4 regions of the Streptomyces sp. NPDC039462 genome follow, and region 1 is predicted to be linked to each of the others. Evidence: riboswitches for the same ligand, from Rfam matches in the RefSeq annotation. Region 1 holds a riboswitch; each other region holds the start of a gene.

The links. Region 1 has a riboswitch for cobalamin ahead of ACZ7LU_RS36505 (ABC transporter substrate-binding protein). Riboswitches for the same ligand answer to the same signal wherever they lie in the genome.
Region 2: another riboswitch for cobalamin. It lies ahead of cobN (cobaltochelatase subunit CobN); the one in region 1 lies ahead of ACZ7LU_RS36505 (ABC transporter substrate-binding protein).
Region 3: another riboswitch for cobalamin. It lies ahead of metE (5-methyltetrahydropteroyltriglutamate--homocysteine S-methyltransferase); the one in region 1 lies ahead of ACZ7LU_RS36505 (ABC transporter substrate-binding protein).
Region 4: another riboswitch for cobalamin. It lies ahead of ACZ7LU_RS20895 (energy-coupling factor ABC transporter permease); the one in region 1 lies ahead of ACZ7LU_RS36505 (ABC transporter substrate-binding protein).

The regions. Positions count from the first base shown of each region.
Region 1 is NZ_JBVKAO010000009.1:244,409-247,607, forward strand. It holds gene ACZ7LU_RS36500 (FecCD family ABC transporter permease) at 1-956, opposite strand, end outside; gene ACZ7LU_RS36505 (ABC transporter substrate-binding protein) at 953-1,921, opposite strand; cobalamin riboswitch at 1,966-2,097, opposite strand; gene ACZ7LU_RS36510 (M67 family metallopeptidase) at 2,101-2,523, opposite strand; gene ACZ7LU_RS36515 (amino acid permease) at 2,610-3,199, opposite strand, start outside.
Region 2 is NZ_JBVKAO010000001.1:262,823-266,021, reverse strand. It holds gene ACZ7LU_RS01040 (cobalamin biosynthesis protein CobG) at 1-904, opposite strand, end outside; gene ACZ7LU_RS01035 (hypothetical protein) at 914-1,045, shown strand; cobalamin riboswitch at 1,188-1,311, shown strand; gene cobN (cobaltochelatase subunit CobN) at 1,353-3,199, shown strand, end outside.
Region 3 is NZ_JBVKAO010000001.1:1,986,720-1,989,918, reverse strand. It holds gene ACZ7LU_RS07970 (hypothetical protein) at 1-433, shown strand, start outside; gene ACZ7LU_RS07965 (hypothetical protein) at 592-1,389, shown strand; cobalamin riboswitch at 1,481-1,701, shown strand; gene metE (5-methyltetrahydropteroyltriglutamate--homocysteine S-methyltransferase) at 1,868-3,199, shown strand, end outside.
Region 4 is NZ_JBVKAO010000003.1:819,457-822,655, reverse strand. It holds gene cbiQ (cobalt ECF transporter T component CbiQ) at 1-707, opposite strand, end outside; gene ACZ7LU_RS20900 (energy-coupling factor ABC transporter substrate-binding protein) at 714-1,121, opposite strand; gene ACZ7LU_RS20895 (energy-coupling factor ABC transporter permease) at 1,121-1,849, opposite strand; cobalamin riboswitch at 1,880-2,063, opposite strand; gene ACZ7LU_RS20890 (hypothetical protein) at 2,290-2,598, opposite strand; gene ACZ7LU_RS20885 (ArsR/SmtB family transcription factor) at 2,806-3,199, shown strand, end outside.

The DNA.
Region 1 (3,199 bases):
ACGCCGACGGGGATGTCCTGCGGCGCGGCGACGGTGCGGGCGGCGAGGTCGGCGACGACCAGGAACACGGCGCCCATCAGCGCCACCACCGGGAGCAGCGCGCGGTGCGCGGCGCCGACCAGCATGCGGGCGGCGTGCGGCACCATGAGGCCGACGAAGCCGATGGCTCCGCTGTACGCGACGAGGACGCCGGTCAGGAGCGAGGCGAGGACGAAGACGCCGGCGCGGAAGCGGGCGGCGTGCAGGCCGAGGACGGTGGCGCCCTCCTCCCCGGCGAGGAGCAGGTCGAGGGGCCGGGCCATGGACACCAGGAGGGCCGTGCCGACGGCGAGGGTGGCGCAGGGCAGGGCGAGCATGTCCCAGCGGGCGCTGCCGAGGCCGCCCAGCGTCCAGTACAGGACTTCCTTGAGGTGGTCCGCGCTGTCGGCGGTGACGAGGATGAGGCTGGTCAGCGCGGTCAGGATGTACGAGACGGCGACGCCCGCGAGGATCAGGCGCCCGGTGGCGAAGCTGCCGCCGCCGCGGGCCAGGGCGTAGACGAGGACGAGGGAGAGCAGCGCGCCCGCGAAGGAGGCGGCCGGGATCGTGACGGTGGTGGACAGGGCCGCGCCGAGGCCGAAGACGCTGCCGAGCACGATCGCGCAGACCGCGCCGACGGAGGCGCCCGAGGAGACGCCGAGCAGGAACGGGTCGGCGAGGGGGTTGCGGACGAGGGCTTGCAGGACGGTGCCGATGACCGCGAGCCCGGCGCCCACGGTCGCTCCGAGCAGGACCCTGGGCAGGCGGACGTCCAGCACGATCGTGCGGAACGGGGAGGGTTCGGCGCGGCCCGTGAGGATGTCCAGGACGTCGGCGGCGGGGATGCGGACGGAGCCGAGGGCGAGACCGGCCACGAGCGCCACCGCGAGGGCCGCGCAGAGCGTCGTCACGACGGTGGCGTAGCGCAGGTGCTTCACAGCTGTGCCGCCAGCTTCCTCACCGCCTCGGGCGCTCGTACTCCCGTGACCATGTCGGAGAGCCGCAGGACCGCGAAGCGCTTGTTCTTGACGGCGGGGACGTCCTTGAGGACCGGGTCCTCCAGGAGGCGCTTCTTCTTCTGGGCGACCGTCGTGGCGCCGTAGTCGAGGATCAGGATGGTCTCGGGCCTGCGCTCGACGACCGATTCCCAGGACGCGTCGCTGAAGGACTTGTCGACGTGGGCGAAGATGTTGCGGCCGCCCGCCCGCTCGATGATGTCGTTGCCGATGCCGCGGCCGCCCGCGGTGAACGCCGTCTTGTCGCCGCTGTCGTAGACGAAGACGGAGAGCGGCTTCTTGTCCTTGGACTTCTCGGCGGTGGCGGCCAGTTCGCGCTGGGCGCCCTTCACCCACCGGTCGGCGCGGGCCCGCACCCCGAAGGTGGAGCCGACCTCGCGGACCTCGCGGTAGACGTCGTCCATGGAGACGGGCTTCTTGGCGCAGCCCTCTACGTTGAGGCGGCTCTCGATGCCGGACTTGGCGAGTGCCGAGCGGCTGCGGCCGTCGCCGGGGAGGAAGGCGCTGGCGTAACCGCCATAGACGAAGTCGGGGTTGGCGGAGAGCAGCTTCTCGTAGGAGGGGTACTCCTTGGCGAGCATCGGGAGCGACTTGTAGGCCTTCTCATACTTCGGGAGGACCTTGTCGTCGAGGTAGGCGGTGCCGGCGATGTGGTCCTTCAGACCGAGTTCCAGCATCACTTCGGTGGTGTGCTGGTTCATGGTGACCGCGCGCTTCGGAGGTGCGTCGTAAGTGGTCTTCACGCCGCAGTTGGTGACGGTGTACGGGAATCCGGCGGCCTTGGCGGCGGGCTTGCCGTCACCGCCGTCACCGCCCGGGCCCGAGGAGCACGCGGCGAGCGGGACGAGCAGGGCCGCGGCGGCCAGGGCACGTATCGGTCGGGACATGGCTGAACTGCCTCCTCCAGGGGATTTCCGCGTCCCCTGCGTCGTGTGGAGGAAGGCGGCAGGTCAGTTCCTGACTCCCCCGCCCCGGCCGGCGTGTGCCGGTGGGGCGGGGTCACAGTGGCGGGACCGTGCCGGGTTCGCACCGGCTTCCTGGGTCCTGCCGCCCTCGTGAGTAAAGCTCAGTATGCCTGTACGACCTTTACGTCTTCCTCGGTGACCTCGCCGTCGACGATCCGGTACGAGCGGAACTGGAAGGGGCCCGCGTCGTCGGTGTCCGCCGTGGAGACCAGGACGTAGTGGGCGCCGGGTTCGTTGGCGTACGTGATGTCGGTGCGCGAGGGGTAGGCCTCGGTCGCCGTGTGCGAGTGGTAGATGATCACCGGCTCCTCGTCGCGGTCGTCGAGCTCGCGGTAGAGCTTGAGCAGGTCGCCCGAGTCGAACTCGTAGAACGTGGGCGAGCGCGCGGCGTTGAGCATCGGGATGAACCGCTCGGGGCGGCCGGTGCCCGCCGGGCCCGCGACCACGCCGCACGCCTCGTCGGGGTGGTCCTGGCGCGCGTGCGCGACGATCTGGTCGTGGAGGGCCTGGGTGATGGTCAGCATGGCGCCAGGATAAGCAGAGGGGCCCGCGCGTACCGGAGTGTGGTACGCGCGGGCCCGAATGCTGGACAGCGGCCTTGGGGAGCCGGTCAGTCCTTGGAGAGGCGGTCGCCGGTGGAGGCACCCGCGGAGGCGTCCTCGGAGAGGCCGATCTTCCGCTTGTTGAACGCCGCGGCCTGCGGGTTGCGGCTCTTGAGGACCAGGTAGGAGACGCCGAGGATCGCGGCCCAGACCGGAGCGGCGTACAGCGAGATCCGCGCGTCCTTGTCGACGCCCATCATCACGATGACCATGCCGATGAAGAGCAGCGCGAACCAGCTGGTGTACGGGGCGCCCGGGGCCCGGAAGGTGGACTGCGGCAGCTCGCCGCGGTCGGCCTTGCGGCGGTAGCGGATCTGGCAGGCCAGGATCATGATCCAGGCCCACATGCCGGAGATGGTCGCGAAGGAGACGACGTAGTTGAACGCCTCGCCCGGCCACTGGTAGTTGATCCAGACGCCGACCAGCATGAACGCGGCGGAGGCCGTGGTGCCGATGAGCGGCAGGCCGTTCTTCGTCAGCTTGGTGAAGAACTTCGGGCCCTGGCCGTTCATCGCCAGGTCGCGCAGCATGCGGCCGGTGGAGTACATGCCGGAGTTGCAGGAGGAGAGCGCGGCGGTGAGGACCACGAAGTTCACGA
Region 2 (3,199 bases), on a different contig from region 1:
CGGTGCCGGGCACGGCGTCGGCGCGGACGTCGGCGAGGGACTTGGCGCAGCCCGGGCGGCCGGTGCAGGCGCCGACGCCCAGCCAGGGCGAGTCGGATGCGGTGACGTATCCGGCGGCGGCCAGCGCGGCCAGCCGTGCGCGGGCCGCGGCCCCATCGGCGAAGCCAGGGAGCACGAAGCCGCGCCAGGGCGTGACGCGCAGCTCGTCGGCGGGGAGCGGCAGGAGGGCCCGCCACTGGGCGGCGCTCACGCGGCCGAGGGGGGCGTGGACCACCACCGCGCGGCCGACGACGCCCGGGGCGGGCGGCGCGGCGAGCGACGGCAGCGGGACGTCGGCGGGAGTGGCGGAGACGTCGACCCGGGCCAGTGCTCCCGCCAGGTCCGCGGTCGTCCCGTCGGGCAGTTCACGCACCCGCCAGGCCCCGTTGCCCGCCTCGCGCGCGGCGTCGAGGAAGGCCCGGGCGGCGGCGAGGGCGGCGCGCGGGACGTCGGCCCCGGCGACCCGGCAGGCGTGGCCCCCGAGACGTACGACCGCAGTCCCGCCGGATTCTGCGATCAAGGTCACATCGCCGCCGAGCCCGGCCGCATCCCCGCGGCCGTCGTCGAGGGCGAACAGGAAGCGGCCGGAGAGCGCTGTCGTCCACTCCTCCGCGCACAGGAGTCGGTCCAGCTCACGGGCCCACAACTGCACGTCGGCGTGGCCGAGTCCGTCGGTTCCCGCGAGCGGGGACGCCACCACGTTCCGCACCCGCTCGTGGCGCTCGGAGGGCAGCAGGCCGGCGTCCGCGAGCAGCCGGGAGAGTTCGCCGCCGCACGCGTCGCCGAGGCCGCGCAGCTCGATGTTGCCGCGCGAGGTGACGCTGAGGTTCCCGTCCGCCAGACGCTCCGCCGCGGCTGCCAGCACGGAGGCCTGATGCCCCGTCAGGAGCCCGCCGGGCAGCCGGAGTCGGGCGAGGCGCCCGTCGTCCGCGAGGTGCAGGCGGAGGGCTCCGGGGCAGGCGTCACCCCGGTCACGTATGAGGGATTCGCCCTGGTCTGGGGATGATGCTCGGGTGGGCGGCATGGCGGCGAGCATACCCACGCGGATCCGGCCGGTCGCCTCCCGAGACGGACCGTCCTGGCAGGTGGCCGCCCCATCGGCGGCGGGCAGGACTTACTATGCAGGCGGCGGGCCTCCAGGTCCGCCGACGCCAGCGACGGCGTGGGTCCACCAGGACCCCAGGGAGGAAGCCCGGTGCGAATCCGGCGCGGTCCCGCCACTGTGAGCCCCACCCGCGTGGGGTGAGCCAGGAACTCCTGCCGTCCATACGACCACCCGGGGCGCGGACACCCCGAGGAAGGCCTGCGCCCGCATGCTTCTGCTGTTGTCGACCTCCGACACCGACCTGCTCAGCGCCCGCGCGGCGGGAGGCCCGGTCGACTACCGGTTCGCCAACCCGTCCCGTCTGGACCTCGACGCGCTGCCCGCGCTGCTGGACGGCGTCGACCTCGTCGTCGTACGCCTCCTCGGCGGCGTCCGCGCCTGGCAGGATGGCCTCGACCAGCTCATCGCCACCGGCCTTCCGGTCGTCGTGCTCACCGGTGAACAGGCGCCCGACGCCCAGCTGATGGCGTCGTCGACCGTGCCGATCGGCATCGCCGCCGAGGCGCACGCCTACCTCGCGCACGGCGGCCCCGCCAACCTGGAGCAGCTGGCCCGCTTCCTCTCCGACACCGTGCTGCTCACCGGCCACGGCTTCGAGCCGCCCGCCGCCGCCCCCTCCTGGGGCCCGCTGGAGCGCACCGCCCGCGCCGACGTCGAGGGCCCCACGGTCGCCGTGCTCTACTACCGCGCCCACCACATGAGCGGCAACACCGCCTTCGTGGACGCGCTGTGCGGCGCGCTCGAGGACGCGGGCGCCCGCGCGATGCCGCTGTACGTGGCTTCGCTGCGCGCCCCCGAGCCCGAGCTGATCGACGAGCTGCGCGCCGCCGACGCCATCGTGACGACCGTCCTCGCGGCGGGCGGCACCAGGCCCGCCGAGGCGTCGGCGGGCGGTGACGACGAGTCGTGGGACGCGGGCGCGCTGACCGGCCTCGACGTGCCGATCCTCCAGGCGCTCTGCCTGACCGGGTCGCGTTCGGCCTGGGAGGAGAACGACGAGGGCGTCTCGCCGCTGGACGCCGCGAGCCAGATCGCGGTGCCCGAGTTCGACGGACGCCTCATCACGGTCCCCTTCTCCTTCAAGGAGATCGACGAGGACGGCCTTCCCGCGTACGTGGCCGACGCCGAGCGGGCGGCCCGGGTCGCCGGCATCGCCGTACGGCACGCGCGCCTGAAGCGCATCCCGGCCGCCGACAAGCGCCTCGCGCTGGTGCTCTCCGCGTACCCCACCAAGCACTCCCGCATCGGCAACGCGGTCGGCCTCGACACCCCCGCGTCCGCCGTCGCGCTCCTGCGCAGGCTCATCGCCGAGGGCTACGACTTCGGCCCCGAGGCCGACATCCCGGGCCTCGTCTCCGGTGACGGCGACGAGCTGATCCGCGCGCTCATCGACGCGGGCGGCCACGACCAGGAGTGGCTCACCGAGGAGCAGCTCGCCGCCAACCCGGTGCGCATCCCGGCCGCCGACTACAAGCGGTGGTACGCGACGCTGCCGCAGGAGCTGCGGGACTCGGTCGAGCAGCACTGGGGGCCGCCGCCCGGCGAGATGTTCCTGGACCGCTCACGGGTCGGCAACGGCGGCGACCCGGAGGGCGACATCGTGCTCGCCGCCCTGCGCCGCGGCAACCTCCTCATCCTCATCCAGCCGCCGCGCGGCTTCGGCGAGAACCCCATCGCGATCTACCACGACCCGGACCTGCCGCCGTCGCACCACTACCTGGCGGCGTACCGCTGGATCGCGGCGCCCGCGGCCGACGGCGGCTTCGGCGCCGACGCGATGATCCACCTCGGCAAGCACGGCAACCTGGAGTGGCTGCCCGGCAAGAACGCGGGCCTGTCCGCCGCCTGCGGCCCCGACGCCGCGCTCGGCGACCTGCCGCTGATCTACCCCTTCCTGGTCAACGACCCGGGCGAGGGCACCCAGGCCAAGCGCCGCGTGCACGCCACGCTCATCGACCACCTGGTGCCGCCGATGGCGCGCGCCGACTCCTACGGCGACATCGCGCGCCTGGAGCAGCTCCTCGACGAGTACGCGCAGATCAGCTCCATGGACCC
Region 3 (3,199 bases), on a different contig from region 1:
CGCCGAACAAGTGGTGTTGCGCCCCGCCCCGGCGGGCGCCGCAGCGTGCGGCAACAAGATCTCCGCCACGGACGCGAGCGTCGCGCCGGGCTCGTCGATCGGCTTCTACGGCACGTGGCCCGACGCGCCGGCCACCGTGGAACTGCGCGCCGCGGAGCTGACGAACCCGATCTCCCTGGAGCCCTTCGGCGACGAGGACGACAAGGCGAGGTGCTGCAAGGACGGGACGGTATCGGTGGACCTTCCAGGAGCCGACCGTTTTGAGGGGCGGCGTCCGACGGCCATCGACGTGACGCTCGTGACGAAGAGCGGCGCCAGGGTGACGAAGCGGGCGGCGTTCACCCTCGACTGGAGCGGCGTCCCGCAGCCTCCCTCGCCCTCCTCCGGGTCATCCGCCTCCGCCTCGCCCACGTCCGACGCGCTGTCCCGATGAGTGAGCCTCCGGAGCCACGACCGGAACCCGAACCGGAACCGCCCGCCGACCCTGAGCCGGCACCCCGGCCCGCCCCCGCACCGGAGCCCACCCCGGCTCCTGATCCGGTTCCGGATCCGGCCCCTTCCCCGGCCCCCTCCCCACCCCCCATCGGCTGGTTGGAGCTCGTCGGCGCCATCGGCTCCCTCGTCACCCTCCTGACCGCGGTCCTCTTCTACTTCGGCTGGGCGAGCACCGACGCCGAGACCAAGGCCCTCGGGCTGCGCGACACCGTCTTCCACTTCTCCACCAGCGACTACCTGTTGCGCAGCGTCGGAGCCCTCTACCTCCCCGCCTGGTTCGCGGCGGGCGTCGCGCTCGGCACGCTCGGACTGCTGCGCTGGGCGGCGGGCGCACCGGAGCGGCTGGCCCGCGCCGTGCGCGTGCTGCGGTTCGCGTGGGCGGTGCCCCTCGTCCTCGTACCGCTGTATCCGCTCAACCCCTGGCTGTTCGACCTGTTGCTGCCGCTCACCGCGATCGGCGGCTTCGCGCTCAACGCGTACGCCCGCACCCGTGACCGCCGGGACCTGCGGCTCTGGGGGCTCACCCTCTTCATCTGCGTCCTGTCGCTGTTCTGGGCCGTGTCGACGTACGCGGCGATCGCGGGCCGCGGCCGGGCGGAGCTGACCGAGCGGACCCTGCTCAGCGACTTCCCGGCTGTCGCCGTCTTCAGCGAGAAGGATCTGATGATCCGCGGCGGCGGCAGCTGCTTCCGTCGCGTCACCGACAAGGGCAGCCAGTACGCGTACGAGTACGGCGGGCTGCGGCTGTTCCACGTCTCCGGAGACCGCGTCTTCCTCGTCCCCCGCTACTGGACGCCCGAGGACGGCACCCTCTACGTCCTCAAGGAGGGCCCGGGACAACGCGTCGACCTGCTCAGCGGGACCGGCCGCCGGGCACGGGAGTGCCGGGGATAGCCGATCCGGTGGGGCCACGCGTGTGGCGCCGCGTGTCGCACCTCACTTTTCGGATCCTGCCGTGACCCGGCCCACCGGTGGACGGCGTCGTAAAGTGATCAGCGCAGCTGGTTCGCCCCGTCCGCCAGGCGGGAGCGTCGCAAGAGGGAACCCGGTGGGAATCCGGGACTGCCCCGCAGCGGTGAGCGGGAACGACCGCCGTCACACGCACTGGGACCGGAGACCGGTCCTGGGAAGCGACGGCCAGTAGGCGTCCTCCCCCGTGAGGATGTGCCCGCGAGTCCGAAGACCTGCCCGCTGTCCGCGCGCGAACCGTTTCGGGCGCGGATATCCCGGTGACCTCGAGGGCGGGTCGGCGCACACATCGGACGGACGGCCGCGCCACCCGCGCGATCCCTCACCTGTCCGGTCGGTCGCCCCTTCGCGCTCTCGTCCCGTCCCCGGGATCTCAGGGATTCATCTCGCGAAGGAGATCTCCGTGACCACCAAGCCCGCAGCCGCGGCAGCACGGGCCACCGTGTACGGCTACCCCCGCCAGGGCCGCAACCGCGAACTGAAGAAGGCGATCGAGGGCTACTGGAAGGGCCGCGTCACCGCCGACGCCCTCCGTACCGCCGCCGCCGACCTCCGCCGCGCGAACTGGCAGGAACTCGCCGACGCCGGCATCGGCGAAGTCCCGACCGGCGACTTTTCGTACTACGACCACGTCCTGGACACCACCGTCATGGTCGGCGCCGTCCCCGAACGGCACCGTGCCGCGGTCGAGACGAACACGCTCGACGGCTACTTCGCGATGGCGCGCGGCACGCAGGACGTGGCGCCGCTGGAGATGACGAAGTGGTTCGACACGAACTACCACTACCTGGTGCCCGAGTTGGGTCCTGGCACGGTGTTCAGCGCCGACTCCACCAAGCAGGTCACCGAGTTCAAGGAGGCCCGGGCGCTCGGCCTCGCGGCCCGGCCCGTCCTCGTCGGCCCTGTCACCTACCTGCTGCTCGCCAAGCCCGCGCCCGGGGTGGCTCCCGACTTCGACCCGCTCACCCTCCTCGACCGTCTCCTGCCGGTGTACGCCGAAGTCCTCGCGGACCTGCGCGCGGCGGGTGCCGAGTGGGTCCAGCTCGACGAGCCCGCCCTCGTCCAGGACCGCACGCCGGCCGAACTGAACGCGGCCGAGCGCGCCTACCGCGACCTGGGCGCCCTCACCGACCGCCCCAAGCTCCTTGTCGCCTCGTACTTCGACCGGCTCGGCGACGCACTGCCGGTGCTCGCCAAGGCCCCGGTCGACGGCCTCGCCCTCGACTTCACCGGGGCGGCCGCCGCCAACCTCGACGCGCTCGCCGCCGTGGGCGGCCTGCCCGGCAAGCGGCTCGTCGCCGGTGTCGTCAACGGCCGCAACATCTGGGTCAACGACCTGGAGCAGTCCCTGGCCACGCTCGGCACCCTGCTCGGACTCGCCGACCGGGTCGACGTGGCCGCCTCCTGCTCACTCCTCCACGTCCCCATCGACACGGCCCTCGAACGTGACATCGAGCCGCAGATCCTGCGCTGGCTGGCCTTCGCCCGCCAGAAGACCACCGAGATCGTGACCCTCGCCAGGGGCCTGGCGCGGGGCACGCACACGATCTCCACCCAACTCGCCGCCAACCGCGCCGACCTGGCGTCGCGGGCGGGCTCCCCCATCACCCGCGACCCGGCCGTCCGCGCCCGTACCGAAGCCGTCACCGACGCCGACGCACGGCGCTCCCAGCCGTACGCGGAGCGGGCCGCGGCCCAGCGCGCCACCCTCCGCCTCCCCCTCCTGCCGACGACG
Region 4 (3,199 bases), on a different contig from region 1:
CCCACGAGCAGTGCCGCGCCGGCGGCGAGGAAGGGCCGTGATATCCGGGCCTCGGGCACGAGGACGCGCAGGGTGCCGTCGTAGCCACGCCCGGCGAGCCCGGCCTGCAGCCGGCTCGCCCGGTCGAAGGCGCGCACGAACGCGGTGGCGCCGAGACCGGCGAGGGAACGCCAGGTGGCGGCGCGGGTGGTGTGGCCGAGCCGGGCGGCCTGCGCCTGCCGGATCCGGCTCATGGAGTCCAGGAGCAGGAAGCTCATCCGGTACGTGACCAGCGCCACGTCCACGACCGGCGCGGGCACCCCCGCCTTCACCAGGCGGGGCAGCAGGTCCGACATGGGCGTGGTGAAGGCGAACAGGAGCACGCCGAGCGAGGCCGCGGAGGTCCGCAGGAGCAGACCGCCCGCCCGCGCCGGGCCGCCGTCCGCGAACGCCACGAACCCGCCGGGACCGCCGACCTGAATGAGCAGGGTCAGGGCGCCGGTCACGCAGAAGCCGAGCGGCACGCGGTAGGCGCGCCACAGTTTGCCCGGCGGCACGCCCGCCGGGCCCAGCAGCAGGGCGAGTGCGGCGACCAGCACCAGGACGGCGCCCGGCCAGGGCGGCAGCGAGATGGCCAGGACGGTGAGGCCGAGACCGAGCACGGCCTTGTCCACGGGATGCCGGCGGCGCCAGCGACTGCTGTGCGCCGCCGCGTCGATGGGCAGCACGCCGGGTCAGACCCGCTCGGTCCCGGACCGGGGGCCGCCCGCGTCGACCGGCTCGTCGGAGCCGTCCGACGCCTCCGGCCGCGCCGCTTCGGGCCGTGCCGCTTCCGCCCGGGCCTGTTCCGCGCCCTGGCGGCGGCCCTTGCGCAGCCCGAAGTAGTAGGCGAGGACGCCCGCGCCGATGGCCGCCTGTAGAGCGAACAGCGCCGACTCGACTTCCCCGGACGGGGGTTCGTACAGCGGCGAGAACCATGGATCATAGTCCGGGTCGATCTCGGTGATCGCCGTCTCGGCCTGGGCGTCGGCGCCTGCGAACGGCTCTTCCTCGTCGTCGCCGAGACCGAGCGCCAGGGGAAGCACCGCGAGCGCGGCGACGATGAGGAGCAGCAGTGTGTTGATCTTCGCGTTCCGGCTCATCAGGCGCTGGCCCCCGTCTCGGTCTTCTTCGTCGTGTCCGCCTTCTTCGTGGTGTCCGCCTGCTTGCGCTGCAGCAGTACGCCGAGGCGGGTGAGCTCGCCCTTGCTGGACTGCACGAGCAGGCGCATCACCAGGACGGTGAGCAGGCCTTCGCTGACCGCCAGGGGGATCTGGGTGACGGCGAAGATGCCGCCGAACTTGCCCAGGGCGCCCAGGAAACCGCTGCCGGGGTCGGGGAACGCCAGGGCCAGCTGGACACTGGTGACGCAGTACGTGGTCAGGTCGGCGACGAACGCCCCGAAGAACACGGTGACCATGAGCGGCACGTCGTACCGCCTCAGGAGCCGGTAGACCGCGTAACCCGCCCAGGGGCCGATGATCGCCATGGAGAACACGTTGGCGCCCAGGGTGGTGAGTCCGCCGTGGGCGAGCAGCAGTGCCTGGAAGAGCAGGGTGATGGTGCCGAGCACCGTCATGATCGGTGGCCGGAACAGGATCGCCCCGAGCCCGGTCCCCGTCGGATGCGAGCAACTGCCCGTCACCGAGGGGATTTTCAACGCGGAAAGGACAAACGTGAAGGCCCCGGAGGCTCCGAGGAGCAGCGTGCTCTCCGGATGTTCCTTGACTTCACGGGTCAGGGAGCGGACTCCGTGGACGACGAACGGCGCGGACGCTACGCCCCAGGCGATCGCGTGCGCCGGCGGGAGGAAACCCTCGGCTATGTGCATGGCTCAGCAGACCCTCTCCAGCACCTCGTGGATGGACAACGTGCCTTGGCCGGTCTCCTGGCTGACGGGTCGTACCGACCGGACTCCGCCTTCCCGGGTACGCGTGTACCCAGTGGCTGCCGCGAGGGCTGGAGCCGGACTTCCCGATCACAGTGGCGAGGGCCGCACCGGCATCACACCGGATTTCCCGAGCACCAAGGCGTGGTGACACTAGTGCGCAAAAATCGCCCTGACAACTTGCACGGCGGTCGCGCCGGTGTCACACCCGAGCGCACACCACCACCGCGTACGCCCCTGCTCAGAGGCCATGCGTAGGTCTGGCGGCCCCGAACGTCCAGGGCCCCCACCCTCGGGGTGGGGGCCCTGGACGCTCAATGGCCGGTCGTTCTCAACTCCTCAGCGCCTCAGCGCCTCAGCGCCTCAGCGCCTTCGACAGTCGATCAGGACTCGTCGTTCACCCACAGCTGCCACTTGCCGCTGCTGGGGTTCTTCTTGCAGTCCCACTCGGAGTAGATGGAGTTCCGGCCGTCGGCCTCGCACGCGGACAGGGTGCGGTAGGTGCCCACATAGATCCACGACATCGCGCCGAACTCGTCCGCGGACCTGTCGGCCGCCTCGCTCGCGGCGGAGGACGCGGTGGCCTTCGGAGCGCTGCTCCCGTGCGTGTCGGCCACCGCGGGCGTGGCAGCGAGCGCGGTGGTCAGAGCCGTCGCGGACACGAGCAGGGCGGCCTTCTTCATGTGACGCACAGATTTTCCTTCCGTCGGAGTGGAGCGGTGGGAGAACGGGGGCGGGCACCGGCGCCGCGGGCAGCGAGGTGCCGCGCGGCGCCGTCCTCCCCCCCTGGCCGGGACGGTGCTGCGTTCTCCCGGCCCCGCCAGTGTTGGCCGCCGGCCGCCACTGATCGACTCGTTTCGGGCTGGCCCGAATCGAAGGCCGCGAGGAGGATCGCCCGGGTGACGTTGCGTATCCACCTCACCGCCGAAGACCTGGCCCGCACCCGACTGGCCGCGGCGCCACGGCCCTTGCTCGAACTGGAGATCGCCGTCCGATTGCTCCAGGAGCGCTCCCACCCGGTCCGGTTCGACGCCTGGCGCAGCCGGGCGGCCCGGCATCTGCCGCCCCGGATAGGGACGTTGTGCGAGCTGATCCCCGCCACCGGCGCGGCGGTGGACTTCCTGGACCTGAGCGGCGAGGGCCACCCGGACGACCTGGTCGACCGGCTGCGCGGCACACCTGCCGACCGCGTCCGGAAGGATCTGCGGCAGTGGGCGCCCGGCCGCACCCGGGGCCTCTCGCCGGCCGTCCGCTCACTCGGCCGGGACCCTTCCCTGGTGGGAGAGTTGGCGG